DNA from 2 places in the Leifsonia sp. YAF41 genome. Region 1 is predicted to be linked to the other one. Evidence: predicted binding sites of a transcription regulator. Region 1 holds the regulator's gene; the other holds the start of a gene.

Region 1 (6,445 bases):
TCGACGACGGCCGACGGCCGTCTGTACACGCTCACCGACACCGTCGGATTCGTGCGCAACCTGCCCCACCAGCTGGTCGAGGCGTTCCGCTCGACACTTGAAGAAGTTGCCGACTCCGACGTCATCGTGCACGTCGTCGACGGCTCGCACCCCGACCCCGCCAGCCAGCTCGCCACCGTGCGCGACGTCATCGGCGAGGTGGGGGCCCGCGAGATCCCTGAGATCGTGGTGTTCAACAAGAGCGACCTGGTCAGCGAAGACGACCGGCTGCTGCTGCGCGGCCTCGAACCGCGAGCGATCTTCGTGTCGGCCCGCAGCGGCGAAGGCATCGACGAGGTGCTCGCGGCGATCGCCGACCTCATCCCCACCCCGCAGGTCGAACTCGACCTGCTGATTCCCTACGAGCGCGGCGATCTGATCTCCGCTCTGCATCAGCACGGGCGGGTTCTCTCAACCGCATACGCCGAGACTGGAACCGAGGTCAAGGCGATGGTGAACCCCGACATCGCGCCGCAGTTTGCGGAGTTCCGGGTCGTTCCCGCCGTCACCGCCTAGCTTTCACCGGCTGACGTGGCGGTCCTCGACGGGCCGCCACGCCACAGCCGAGCGTGCACCTGAGCGCGCGTACCTGAGCACCGTCGACCCGTCCGATGCGGCCACTGCGAGGGGCTGAGTCGCCGCCGACCCGCGACGGCGGCGACCACATGAATTGTGGCGACCGCGTGAAATATTCGGTCACAGTCGCAGCGCTCGGCGCTGCATTTCTGGCCTCCCTTCGACGACCGCGTGAAACATTCGGTCACACTCATTTGGATCGGCTTTTCGGTTGTTAGAGTCGCTGCAATCGTTGCCGACCAGACCACTCTGATCGGCATGGAGCGACAGCCGAGCCCGGCACCCGCCCGCGACAAATCGCCAGCCCTGTGTTGGCGGTCCGCGGCTGCCCGGCTGCGGCAGCACCTATGCCAAATGAGGTTTCATGACTACGACGAAGGACCCAGACTGTCCTCGCCGCGTTCCGGTGTCGTTTGAGCTGTATCCGCCTCGAACGGATGCCGCAGCGACAGCACTGCACAGCACCATCGACAGGCTGGCTGCGGCCCGGCCCGAATTCATCTCGGTGACCTACGGGGCAAACGGATCGTCTCGCACCTCCTCCCTCGACGTGCTGAGCTACATCCTGCAGGCCACTGGCGTCGAACCGATGGCACACCTCACCTGTGTCGGCTCTTCGCATGCCGAAGCCAACTACCTCATCCGTGAGTTCCTCGATGCCGGCGTGCGCAGCTTTCTGGCGCTGCGTGGAGACGCTCCGGAAGGCACACCGGAGGGGGAGACGTTCCTCGGCGATTTGAAGAGCGCGGGGGAGCTCGTGCAGCTCATCCACCGCGTGCAGGCCGAGCGCGTGCCGTATCGCGAGGGAGTCATTCCCGGCCTGCCCGGCGCGCGGTCGGTCAGCTCGGAGCGGGACAAGGTGCGCGTCGCCGTCGCCGCGTTCCCGAACGGCCACCCCCGATCGCGCTCGACCTCCCAGGACATCGACACACTCCTCGCCAAGCAGGCTGCCGGAGCGAACCTCGCTATCACGCAGCTGTTCTTCCACGCCGACCACTACCTGAGCTTCATCCAGCGGGCCAAGCAGGCGGGCGTCGAGTTCCCGATCCTGCCCGGCATCATGCCGGTCACCAGCCCTGCACGCCTCACCCGCATCCTGCAGCTGTCCGGCGAAGAGCTGCCCTCCGAGCTCTCGATCCAGCTGGAGATCGAGCCGACCGAGGAAGGCCAGCGCGAGATCGGCATCAGCCATGCCGCCAATCTGGCCCAGGAGCTCCTGGCCGGCGGGGCCCCGGGCCTGCACCTGTATGCGTTCAACCAGCACCGCACCGTGCTCTCGGTGCTCGACCGGGCCGGTGCACTGCCCGCCGACTACCAACCATTCGACAGCCAATCCACCGCAGTATCTGCCCTCACAGTCAAGGAACGAGCATGACAACCACTCCCGCATTCCCGACCGGCACCATCCTCGGTTACCCACGTATCGGTCGTCGCCGCGAGCTGAAGAAGGCCGTCGAAGCCTTCTGGGCCGGCCGCATCGACGAAGCCGAACTGGAGGCCACCTCCGCCGGACTCCGCGACGCCACCCGCGCGCGCCTCGTCGCGTTGGGTCTCGGCCAGGCCGACTCGTCGATCCCCGAGTCGTTCTCGTACTACGACCAGGTGCTGGATGCCGCGGTCACCGTTGGCGCCGTCCCCTCCCGGTTTTCCGCGCTCGTCGACTCAGACGGCCGGATCGACCTGGCCGGTTACTTCACGCTGGCGCGCGGTGAGGGTGACAACCTGCCGCTCGAAATGACGAAGTGGTTCGACTCGAACTACCACTACCTCGTGCCGGAAATCGGGCCGGAGACGAACTTCGCTCTCGCCAGCGACCGAATCGTGCGGGAATTCACGGAGGCCAAGGCCGCCGGGTACCTCACCAGGCCCGTCATCGTCGGCCCGGTCACGCTCCTCGCCCTCAGCAAGCCCAGCGATGAGGCTCCGGCCGGCTTCGTGCCGCTGTCACGCCTCGACGACGTGCTGCCGGTCTACGCCACCCTGCTGCAGCGTCTCGCCGAGGTCGGTGCCGAATGGGTGCAACTCGACGAACCTGCCCTCGTCAGTGAGAGCATCGAGGTGCCGCGCGCTGAGCTTCTCGCCGCCGCCGAGCGTGCCTATTCCGTTCTCGGAACGCTTGAACCGCGCCCCGCGATCTTCCTCGCCGCGCCCTATGGCAGCCTCGACGACGCTCTGCCGGTGCTGGCCGCGTCGCCCGTCGAAGCCATCGGTCTCGACCTCGTGCGCGGATCGGTGCCGGGTGCCGTTCCCGGCTTGGCCGACAAGGTGCTCGTCGCCGGTGTGATCGACGGTCACAACATCTGGCGCGGTGACCTCGCTGCCGCCTTCGACACGGTGGGCGCCGTGGCGAAGCTCAGCCCGCGCGTGGCCGTGTCCACGTCGACGTCGCTGCTGCACGTGCCTCACGACGTGCAGGACGAATCCTCACTCGGCGACGATCTGACCAGCTGGCTCGCCTTCGCTGACCAGAAGGTGAATCAGGTGGCGACCCTGGCTCACGGCCTGACCCACGGAAAGTCGGCGATCCAGGCCGAGCTCGATGCGGCATCCGCGGCGCTGGCCGCCCGGTTGGCCGCACCGGGTGTGCGCGACGGCGCGGTACGCGCCCGCACCGCCGGTCTGACGGAGGCCGACTTCAACCGGGGTGACTACGCCGCTCGCGCGGTCGCCCAGGAGGAGGCGCTGGGCCTGCCGTTCTTGCCGACGACGACCATCGGATCCTTCCCGCAGACCGGTGAGATCCGACGCGCCCGTGCCCAGCTCGGCAAGGGAGAGCTGACGGCCGACGAGTACACCGCGCTGATGCGCGCCGAGATCGCCCGGGTCGTCGACCTGCAGCACGAACTCGGACTCGACGTTCTCGTTCACGGCGAGCCAGAGCGCAACGACATGGTGCAGTACTTCGCCGAGAACCTCGACGGGTTCGCTGTCACCGAGAACGGATGGGTGCAGTCCTACGGCAGCCGGTGCACGCGCCCGTCGATCCTCTGGGGAGACGTGTCCCGACCGAAGCCGATCACCGTCGATTGGTCGGTCTACACGCAGTCGCTGACCGAGAAGCCCGTCAAGGGGATGCTGACCGGTCCGGTCACGATCCTGGCCTGGTCCTTCGTGCGCGACGACCAGCCGCTCGGTGAGACAGCTCGCCAGGTGGCATTGGCTCTGCGCGACGAGATCGGCGACCTGGAGTCGGCGGGCATCACGATCGTTCAGGTCGATGAGCCGGCGCTGCGCGAGCTGCTTCCGCTCAAGAAGAAGGATCAGGCCGACTACCTGGACTGGTCGGTCGGGTCGTTCAAGCTGGCCACCGCCGGCGTTGCGGAGGTCACCCAGATCCACACCCACCTCTGCTACTCGGAGTTTGGCGTTGTGATCGAGGCGATTCGCAATCTCGATGCCGACGTGACGAGCATCGAAGCGGCCCGCTCGCGCATGGAGGTTGTCAGCGACATCCAGTCCAGCGGCTTCGACCACGGAATCGGCCCGGGCGTCTACGACATCCACTCGCCACGTGTGCCGAGCGTCACCGAAGTGACCGAGCTGATCGAGCGGGCCCTGGAGTCGATTCCGGGGCGTCAGGTCTGGATCAACCCGGACTGCGGGCTCAAGACCCGCGGGTATGACGAGACGATCGAATCCCTGGCCAATATCGTCGAGGCGACACAGATCGTGCGGGCTCGCGTGGAGGCGCCTGTTCGCTAGTCCTCTCGCGCGAAACTGCAATTGTCGGAGCCTGGTACGAGTTGAGGCTCCGACAATTGCTGTTTCGCGGGGAGTGCAGGGCTAGACCGACCGGAGTACCGCCACGATCTTGCCGAGGATCTCGGCGTGATCGCCCATGATCGGCTCGAAGTTGGTGTTGCGGGGGAGCAACCAGGTGTGGCCGTCACGCTGACGGAACACCTTGACGGTCGCTTCGTTGTCGAGCATGGCCGCGACGATCTCGCCGTTCTCTGCCGTCTTCTGCTGACGCACGACCACCCAGTCCCCATCGCAGATGGCGGCGTCAATCATTGACTCACCGACGACCTTGAGCATGAACAGGTCGCCCTTGCCCACGAGCTGGCGAGGAAGCGGGAAGATCTCATCGATCTGCTGGTCCGCGGTGATCGGGATGCCGGCGGCGATGCGACCGACAAGCGGAACCATCGCTGCGTCACCGATCTGCGCGTTCGACGCCGACGAATCGGCATCGCCGACCGAGTTGTCGTCGGTGGACTGCGGCAGCTCGATGAGGATTTCGAGTGCGCGCGGACGGTTGGGGTCGCGACGCAGGTAGCCGCTCAACTCCAGTTGGTTGAGCTGGTGAGTCACGCTCGAGAGCGAGGCGAGTCCAACGGCATCGCCGATCTCGCGCATGCTCGGCGGATAACCGCGGCTGCTGACCGAACGCGAGATCACGTCGAGAATTGCCAGTTGCTTCTCGCTCAGGCTCTTTCGGCGACGGGTGCCGCCGCGTTCGCGGGGGCCGCTTGTCTCTTTCGTCATGTCACTCGCTCCTCGTGCCGATGTTGTGCGTCTCAAACTGCGCCACTGCTCAAACCCCGCCGCTACTCCTGCGGCGGCGACGGCCGTTCCGTTCGAATGTCAGAGGTGTCTGGTTGTGTTCGATCCGTCAAGAAAAACTGTATCCCCGCACCCCGGGAAAACAAACACTTCTTCGAGTGTGTTGCCCGATTGTTTCGAAGAACAACCGTAAAGAGGCTTGATTCTTCGAACAATCGAATATATATTCGGAACATAGATTCGGATGCGGCGCCCTTCCCCGGGAGCCGGACCCGTACTTACCAGGAGGTTCAACATGAGCACAGCAGTCAGCACAGCAGCTCCGCACGGCTCCATTGGCACCACCCGTCTGCGTCTGACCCGACGTGGTCGCATTGTTTTCAGCACGATGGCGGCACTCCCGCTCGTTGTCGGCGCCTTCGTCGTCACCATCAACGGGGGAGCGGCAATCGCTTCCAACGGCACCGTCGGTACGGCCACGTTCGACTACGTCACCGTCTCGGCCGGTCAGTCCCTCTGGCAGCTCGCCGAGACCATCGCCCCCGAAGCGGACCCGCGCGATGTCATCGCCGACATCGTCGCCCTCAACCAGCTTGACTCGGCCTCCGTCGAGCCCGGCCAGCGCCTCGCTCTTCCGGCCACAGACTAGTCAGCACCACCCCGGCTGCGCTGCCGGACCCACCCGGCCCCTGCCCCGTGTTCTGGTGTCGGCATCTCGCCTCAGACGCCCACGGCGGCCCGGTAATATTGCTCGGGTGACCAGCCTCAATGACCTTCCCCTGCGCGACAATCTGCGCGGACTCGTTCCCTATGGCGCCCCGCAACTTCACGTTCCGGTGGCCCTCAACGTGAACGAGAACACGCATCTGATTCCCGAGGCTGTTGCTCACGACATCGTCGCCTCCCTCGCTCGCGCGATCCTGACCGTCAACCGGTACCCCGACCGCGAATTCACCGAGCTCCGCGAGAACCTCGCCGTCTACCTCGGTCACGGCCTCACCCCCGAGAACATTTGGGCGGCGAACGGCTCGAACGAAGTGATCCAGCAGGTACTGCAGGCGTTCGGCGGCCCCGGACGCAGTGTGCTGGGATTCTCGCCGACCTATTCGATGTACCAGATTCTTGCCTCCGGCACCGGCACCGACTGGATTGCCGGAGAGCGGGATGCCGACTACGAGCTGTCCCCGGAGACCGCCGTCGAGTGGGTCAGGAAGACCAACCCCTCGCTGGTCTTCCTGTGCTCACCGAACAACCCCACCGGTACGCCGCTCTCGCTGGAGACCATTGCCGCCGTCTACGACGCCACCGACGGCATCGTTCTCGT
Region 2 (6,445 bases), on a different contig from region 1:
GCAGATGCGCATCCGTTCGCGCTCACCGTTGCGAATCACGTCGACCCACCCCATGGCCGCCTCAACGAGGATGCGATCGGCCAGTGGGCTTTCGCTGCTGGTGGCATGCAGGTGCCAGCCCAGGTCGTCATGCCGCACGATCTGAGGGAGGGCGCGAGCCTCAGTCAGCATTCCGTTCACCCGGTTGACGACCTTCTCTTCGTCGGCGATCGTCCAGAGCTCGCGCAGGGGTTCGCGAATGGCCCGCACGCCGGCCAACTCGGCCTCGTCATGGGTTCGCGAACCGGTGTATTGATTGGCCCGAATGAAATCATCGAGCTCCGCCGGTGTCGACAGTTCATCACGCCCAGAGTCCGAGAGCTCGGGCAGCGTGTTCACGAGTGCGGCCGTCGAAATCAAGGTTGATTCGACGTCATATGCAAACAACACATTGACTCCTGACATGGTTTGAATTAGTGTCATGAGTATAACGCATTTGACTCATGACGTGCTGAATTTTCCCTTGCTTTCCATCAGCGGTAATCCCGAGTCGCTCGGCCAAATACCTCCCATGCTCACCCAAAATCTCTCCGAACGCCCTCCCGAAAGGAGCCAGCCATGACCATCCCACTGACGAACAAGCGGCTCGGCTCGGGCCTGGCCATCGCATTCTTGGCCGCGGCATCCTTCGGCATGAGCGGACCCTTCGTCGCCCCGCTCCTCGACGCCGGCTGGTCGCCCACCGCTGCCGTTCTCTGGCGCACGGCGGGCGCGGCCGTTGTGCTCGCCATCCCGGCGATTCTCACCCTGCGCGGCCGCTGGGGAATCCTGCGCCAGAACGCCGGCCTCATCCTCGCCTATGGAATCTTCGCTGTGCTCGGCTCTCAGCTGGCGTTCTACAACGCCATCGAGCACATGTCGGTCGGCGTCGCGATTCTCATCGAGTATCTGGCACCGGTCTTTCTGGTCTTGTTCTTCTGGGCCCGCACGCGCCGCCACCCGGGCTGGTTCACCATCGCCGGCTCGGCCGTCGCCCTCACCGGCCTCGTGCTGGTTTTGAACTTGGCCGGCGCCGCCCCCAGCGCCGTCGGCGTCGCTTGGGCACTCCTCGCCTCGCTCGGCGCCTGCATCTACTTCGTGATTTCAGCGCGAGCGGATGCCGACCTTCCGCCGATCGTGTTGGCCGCCAGCTCGATGGTGGTCGCCTCGGTCGGACTCGGCCTTCTCGCCATTACCGGGGTCGCTCCCTTCCACTTCACGTTTGGCGAAGTCGACCTGCTGGGTTCCTCCGTGTCGTGGCTCGTGCCGGCCGCCGTGATCCTCGGGATGTCCACCGTCGCCGGTTACCTGCTCGGCATCGCCGGAAGCGCACGGCTGGGCAGCCGGCTCGCCTCATTCGTCGGGCTGACCGAGGTGCTCTTTGCAGCCGTGATCGCGTGGGTGTTGCTCGGCCAACTTCCGGCCCCCATCCAATTCCTCGGGGGCGCCCTCATCCTGACCGGAGTTGTACTGGTGCGCATTCAAACCGAGCGGGAACCCGCTGCCCTGCCAACGCATGAATCGGTGGTCGAACCGGTTGAGTCCCGAGACCCGGTGCCGATCTAGACCGTCGCGTGCTCCCGCATCCCCGCCGACCCCATCACCTTCGCCACCTCGATGGCGATAACGACACGCTCCGGGTTCGGACGCGGGGTGCGGTAGCGCACACCATAGAGCTGCTCGCCCTGCGCGACAGACTCCGGATCCTCAAGAACCCGGGCCGGCCCCTCGAACGAAATCCAGCGGCCGCCGTCGATCTGACCGATCGAAGCCCGCCCGCTCCGCGCGACATTCCGCACCTTGGCGGTTCCCCGCGAAGTGATGATGCGGATCGTGCCGTCGAGGTAGGTGAAACCGACCGGCACCACATGGATGGTTCCGTCGGCGGCGAGGGTCGAGAGGGTGGCCAGGTGCCGATCGGTCACGAATTCGAGGGCATCGTCGGTCAGGTGGGTCTTCATTATCCTCAAGGTATCAGCGTGCCGGTGCCCGAATGATGAGAGGTCCTAATGATGAGGGGTCTCAATTGTTGAATTCCTCAGGTGCGATGAGTGCCTCAGTTGATGCAGGAACCGGCGGCGAAGTTGTGTGCCGGCGAGTCCTGGGCGGATGCCGGCGGCTCGGCCGCAGAAGACGAATCGCTCCCCGATGACCCACCTTCATCGGTGCCTGTACTGGGCGGCGTCACGGTCAAACCGTCCGTTCCAAGGATGAGGGTGACCCCACTGACCGTTGTGGAGAGGTCAACAATCGCTCCGGGCACGAATGCCGCGAGTGCTTTCGCCTGAGCCTCCATCCCCTTCGGGTACTCAATCGTCGTGGTCACACGGTTGTCGGCCGACCCAGCGGTCCCGGTGCCGAAGCCGAGCCCGCTCAGTGTGGATGTCGCCGCTGCAGCAGCACCATCGGTTTCGCCGCCGTTCAGCACCGTCACGGTCACCGCGTCGACCGGCGCGGCCTTCGCATTCGCGTAGGCGGATGGCGGACCAATCACGCGGGCGATGAAGCCGGGCATCGCGGCCGTGTCGACCTCGACGATATCCACCTCGTCGCCGTCGACGTCAATGGTCGGCGTTCCAGTGATTGGGATCGTCGCCGTGGTGATTTTGTTGGCATTCAACCCGCGCAGCTGAACGGCGAGGCCGAGGATGTCGAGCCCGGGGTCGGTTTCGATTGACGAGCTGACGGCATCAAGCACGTTCTGAAGCTTGACTGGATTCAGCAAAGTTCCGGCCGAGAGCATCTGCCGGGCCTCGGTCGTCAGGAAGTACTGCTGCCGGACCTGTCGATCCAGGTCACCGTTCGTCAAACCCTTGCGCTGACGAACGAAGGCGAGGGCCTGCTGCGCATTCAGCGTTGAAACGCCGGCCGGCAGATTCAGGGTGGAGTACGGGTCGTTCACTGCCTCATTGAGGCAGACCTGCACCGGGCCGAGTGCCTCAACGATGTTGTAGAAGCCGAGCATCGAGACCCGCACGAAATGGTCGATCGTTAGCCCAGACATGTTCTGAATGGTCTGGATGAGCAACTGCGCCCCGGCGGCGTCTCCCCCGTCTTGACTGCCATAGGCAAAAGCAGCGTTGAGTTTGTTCATTCCGTAGCCCGGGATGTCGACCCACGAGTCTCGCGGGAACGAGATCAGCGTCGCTGTACTTCCGTCGGCCGGTATGTGCAGCACCATCATGGTGTCGGTGTTCGTTGCACCGCCATCGTCTTCGGTGCCGAGTTGAGCCAGCTGCTCGGCCGTCGCATTGGCCGGACGGTGGTCGTCGCCGACCAGCAGGATGTTCTGATCAGTTCCATCGGCATCTGTCGCCGGCGCGTTCGAATGCGTGATCGCATCGATGTGGCTGATGCCCGCGGTGAACCGCTGGTAGTTGTAGACGACGTAGCCGCCGGTCACGAGTACGGCGATCACGACGATGATCGCACTCCAGCGCAGCGCGAGACGCGCGCGCGACGGTCGCCGACGCCGCGGAGGATCGATCTGTTGCTCAATCACACTTCAGAGTACGAGGCAGACCACACAAGAACCGGCACATTTGATGCTTCCCAGCTGACGGCCAGTATTCTCCCGGACGGCAGCTCGTTGGTCAGAACACCAGTTCCTAGGTTTGCCGTTTCAGATTTCTTGTAATTCGAATTACAGAAGTGTAGTTATTAACAGCAGTTTGCACAGTGTGGATAACTTTTAGCGCCGTCGCGGTCTCGGTGGTCGAGGAGCAGCCGACGGAGTCGGCCGTGTCTCGAGGCCTCGTGAGCCGCTCTCGGGAACGCGGTCATCGCGGTGGTCGAGCCTGTCGAGACCCGGTGGGCCAGTCCCGGGACCGCTACCGGCCGAGGGCGGTGTGGGCGCGGTGTTGGTTGGCGGGGAGCCAGTCTCCGCCGAGTCCCATCCAGGGTGGTGCCTTGACGTGCACGGCGCCGTCGACGAGTTGGATCAGCCAGCCGGAGGTGTCGATCGTGTGGTGGTGGTACCAGCAGAGGGCGACACCGTTGTTGACATTGGTTGGGCCGCCGCGATACCAGGGAATGACGTGGTGCATTTCCGCCCAGTTGGGTGGGGAGAGGCAGCCGGGGATGACGCAGCCGCCGTCGCGGGCGAGGATCGCCCGGCGTTGCACCCGGGTGAAGAACCGCGTGGTCATGTCGAGCTGGAGGACTTCGCCGTTGGCGGCGAAGACGATCTTCTGCATCCCGCCGGCGCAGACCAGGCGTTGCACGGTACTGATCGACAGGGGCGCCTCGACGCCGTCGGCCCAACCGACCCCGGTGCCGTCGAGCAGGTCTTTCGCGTTCACGTGCACCATCACCAGGGGTGCCGCCCCGCCCATCGTCGGGGTGTTCTTGTCGCGGGCGGCGGCGGCGAAGACGCCGCGAAGGATGTCGGCGCGTTTCTCGCCGCCGGTGCGGGGATCGAGGGCCTCCAACTGGTCGGCGCCGGGGATGACCTCGCCGGCGTCGATCCGGGCCTGCTCCTCAGCCTCGTGCGTGGCTTGTTCCTCGGCGGTCGGGAACCGGCCCGGCTCGGCCGGAACCGGCTGCGAATGAGCGCTCAAGTAGGTGTCGAAGATCCCGTTCATCACCCCGCGGAGCTCCGGAGTGACCCCGCCGCGCAAGGGATACAGCCCGTCGCGGAATTGGCCGAAGCCGAAAGTGCTGCGGGCCGCCATCACCGTCCCCTCGGCTGGGGCGGTGCCGTCGGGGTCGAGGAGCGCCTTCCACTGCAGCACCTGCCCGCGGATCAGGTCCGCCGGGAACGCGAACCCGGCATTCGGCAGGCCCTCGTTCTCGGCCGTGACCGTGCCGGTCGCCGAGGCGACCAAACCCCGCTCGGCCGCGTCGACGTCCGTGGGGGCCAGGAAACTGGGCAAGTCGGAGAGGCCGGTGACGATCTGTTCGGCCGCGTCGACCCCGATCGTCCCGTTGGTCAGGGCGTCGGCGACGACCGGGTAGCGGGGTGGCAGGGTCGCGCCGACCACCTGGGTGATCCGGGTCTTCGCACCGAGCCTGACCCGTCGTTTCGCCTCCCGGGCGGACACCCGGGTGACCATCGTGATCAGGTCGGTGCCGGTGGCGCAGCCGCGCGTGCGCGCCAGAGACTCGTTCTGGGTCCGGGTGTCGGAGCGCGCGTCGACATCGGCGGCCAGCATGACCCGGCCGGCATCAACTAGGCGGCCGATGCCCTCCATTGCACTCAAACTGCCGAGAACGTCATCGTCGGACAGTAAATGGGTCTGAAGTTCGGCCATCACGTCGACCAGAAGCGCCTGAACCTGCGCCATGACCGCGGCCACCGGAGTGTCGGTGGTCGGGGTGATGATGAGGGAAACAGGCTCTGATTCCATGCCTCAATTCTCTCAAATTGGGAACTGGAATACGAGCATTTCTCAGGATCGGTGGATAACTTTTCTAACGTATGTTCTGTGGAGGAGCGCGCCCTCAACCCCGAGAAGTCTGCGGTCCCCTCGACCGTGCGCAGCCGCCTCGACGCCTAAACGACGCCCGTCGTTCCCAGCAACATGCCGACGAGGAAGGTCGCCACCAGGGCGATCGCTCCACCGAGCACGACACGCACCACGGCGCGTATGCGCGAACTTCCGCCAATCTGCGCGGCCACGGCGCCGGTCACGGCGAGGGCGAGCAAGACAACGACGAAGGTGAAGGGTATCCGCCAAGCCTCAGGGGTGAGCAGAATTGCCAGAAATGGCAAGATTCCGCCGATGGTGAACGAGAGCGCCGACGCGAACGCCGCATGCCACGGACTCACGACATCGGTGGCGTCAAGGTGCAACTCAGCCGACAGGTGAGCCGCCAGCGCATCGTGAGCGGTGAGTTCCACGGCCACTTGCTGAGCAGTCTCCGGCGAAAGCCCTTTCGCTTGGTAGATCCCGGCGAGTTCCTTCAGCTCCTGCTCCGGCATCTCTTCGAGCTCGCGCCGTTCCTTGGCTATGAGCGCCTTCTCGCTGTCGCTCTGACTGCTCACCGAGACATATTCCCCGAGTGCCATCGAGATCGCGCCACCGACCAGCGCGGCTGCACCCGCAGTGAGAATCGCACCGGAGGCCGGCGTTGCCCCCGCCACACCGACGACAACCGCCGCTACCGAGACGATGCCGTCATTGGCGCCAAGCACGCCGGCCCGCAGCCAGTTCAGCCGTTGAGCCAGCCCCTGCCGATGCGGCTCGTCCGGATGCGACGCCTCGAGATTCACTGCGTCACGATTCGCCGCGTTGGAAATCGGCTCAGAGTTGGAATCGTGTCTCATTTCGGAAGTCATAGCGCTACTCAACCACGAAGGATGAGCCGATTCCACCGATCTCCGCTTTCAGATCGGACTGCGTGGTGCGTCAGCGAGCTGCGTCAGATCGGCAACGATAGAACCATGCACGCGAGGCCACACCACCCACTCCGCGGAGTTCAACAG

What was found. The regulator LexA, encoded in region 1, represses DNA repair genes until DNA is damaged. The targets are predictions, from matches to a motif close to TCGAACANNTGTTCGA.
Region 2: the regulator LexA is predicted to act here: its motif matches at 5,430-5,445, upstream of AB4Y63_RS09095 (DUF222 domain-containing protein).

The regions. Positions count from the first base shown of each region.
Region 1 is NZ_JBFRCS010000004.1:30,879-37,323, reverse strand. It holds gene hflX (GTPase HflX) at 1-555, shown strand, start outside; gene AB4Y63_RS05080 (methylenetetrahydrofolate reductase) at 980-1,990, shown strand; gene metE (5-methyltetrahydropteroyltriglutamate--homocysteine S-methyltransferase) at 1,987-4,317, shown strand; gene lexA (transcriptional repressor LexA) at 4,399-5,103, opposite strand; gene AB4Y63_RS05065 (LysM peptidoglycan-binding domain-containing protein) at 5,417-5,770, shown strand; gene AB4Y63_RS05060 (histidinol-phosphate transaminase) at 5,877-6,445, shown strand, end outside.
Region 2 is NZ_JBFRCS010000007.1:273,360-279,804, reverse strand. It holds gene AB4Y63_RS09115 (CGNR zinc finger domain-containing protein) at 1-429, opposite strand, end outside; gene AB4Y63_RS09110 (EamA family transporter) at 598-1,584, shown strand; gene AB4Y63_RS09105 (PPOX class F420-dependent oxidoreductase) at 1,581-1,979, opposite strand; gene AB4Y63_RS09100 (LCP family protein) at 2,075-3,520, opposite strand; gene AB4Y63_RS09095 (DUF222 domain-containing protein) at 3,849-5,366, opposite strand; gene AB4Y63_RS09090 (VIT1/CCC1 transporter family protein) at 5,513-6,286, opposite strand; gene AB4Y63_RS09085 (APC family permease) at 6,445-6,445, shown strand, end outside.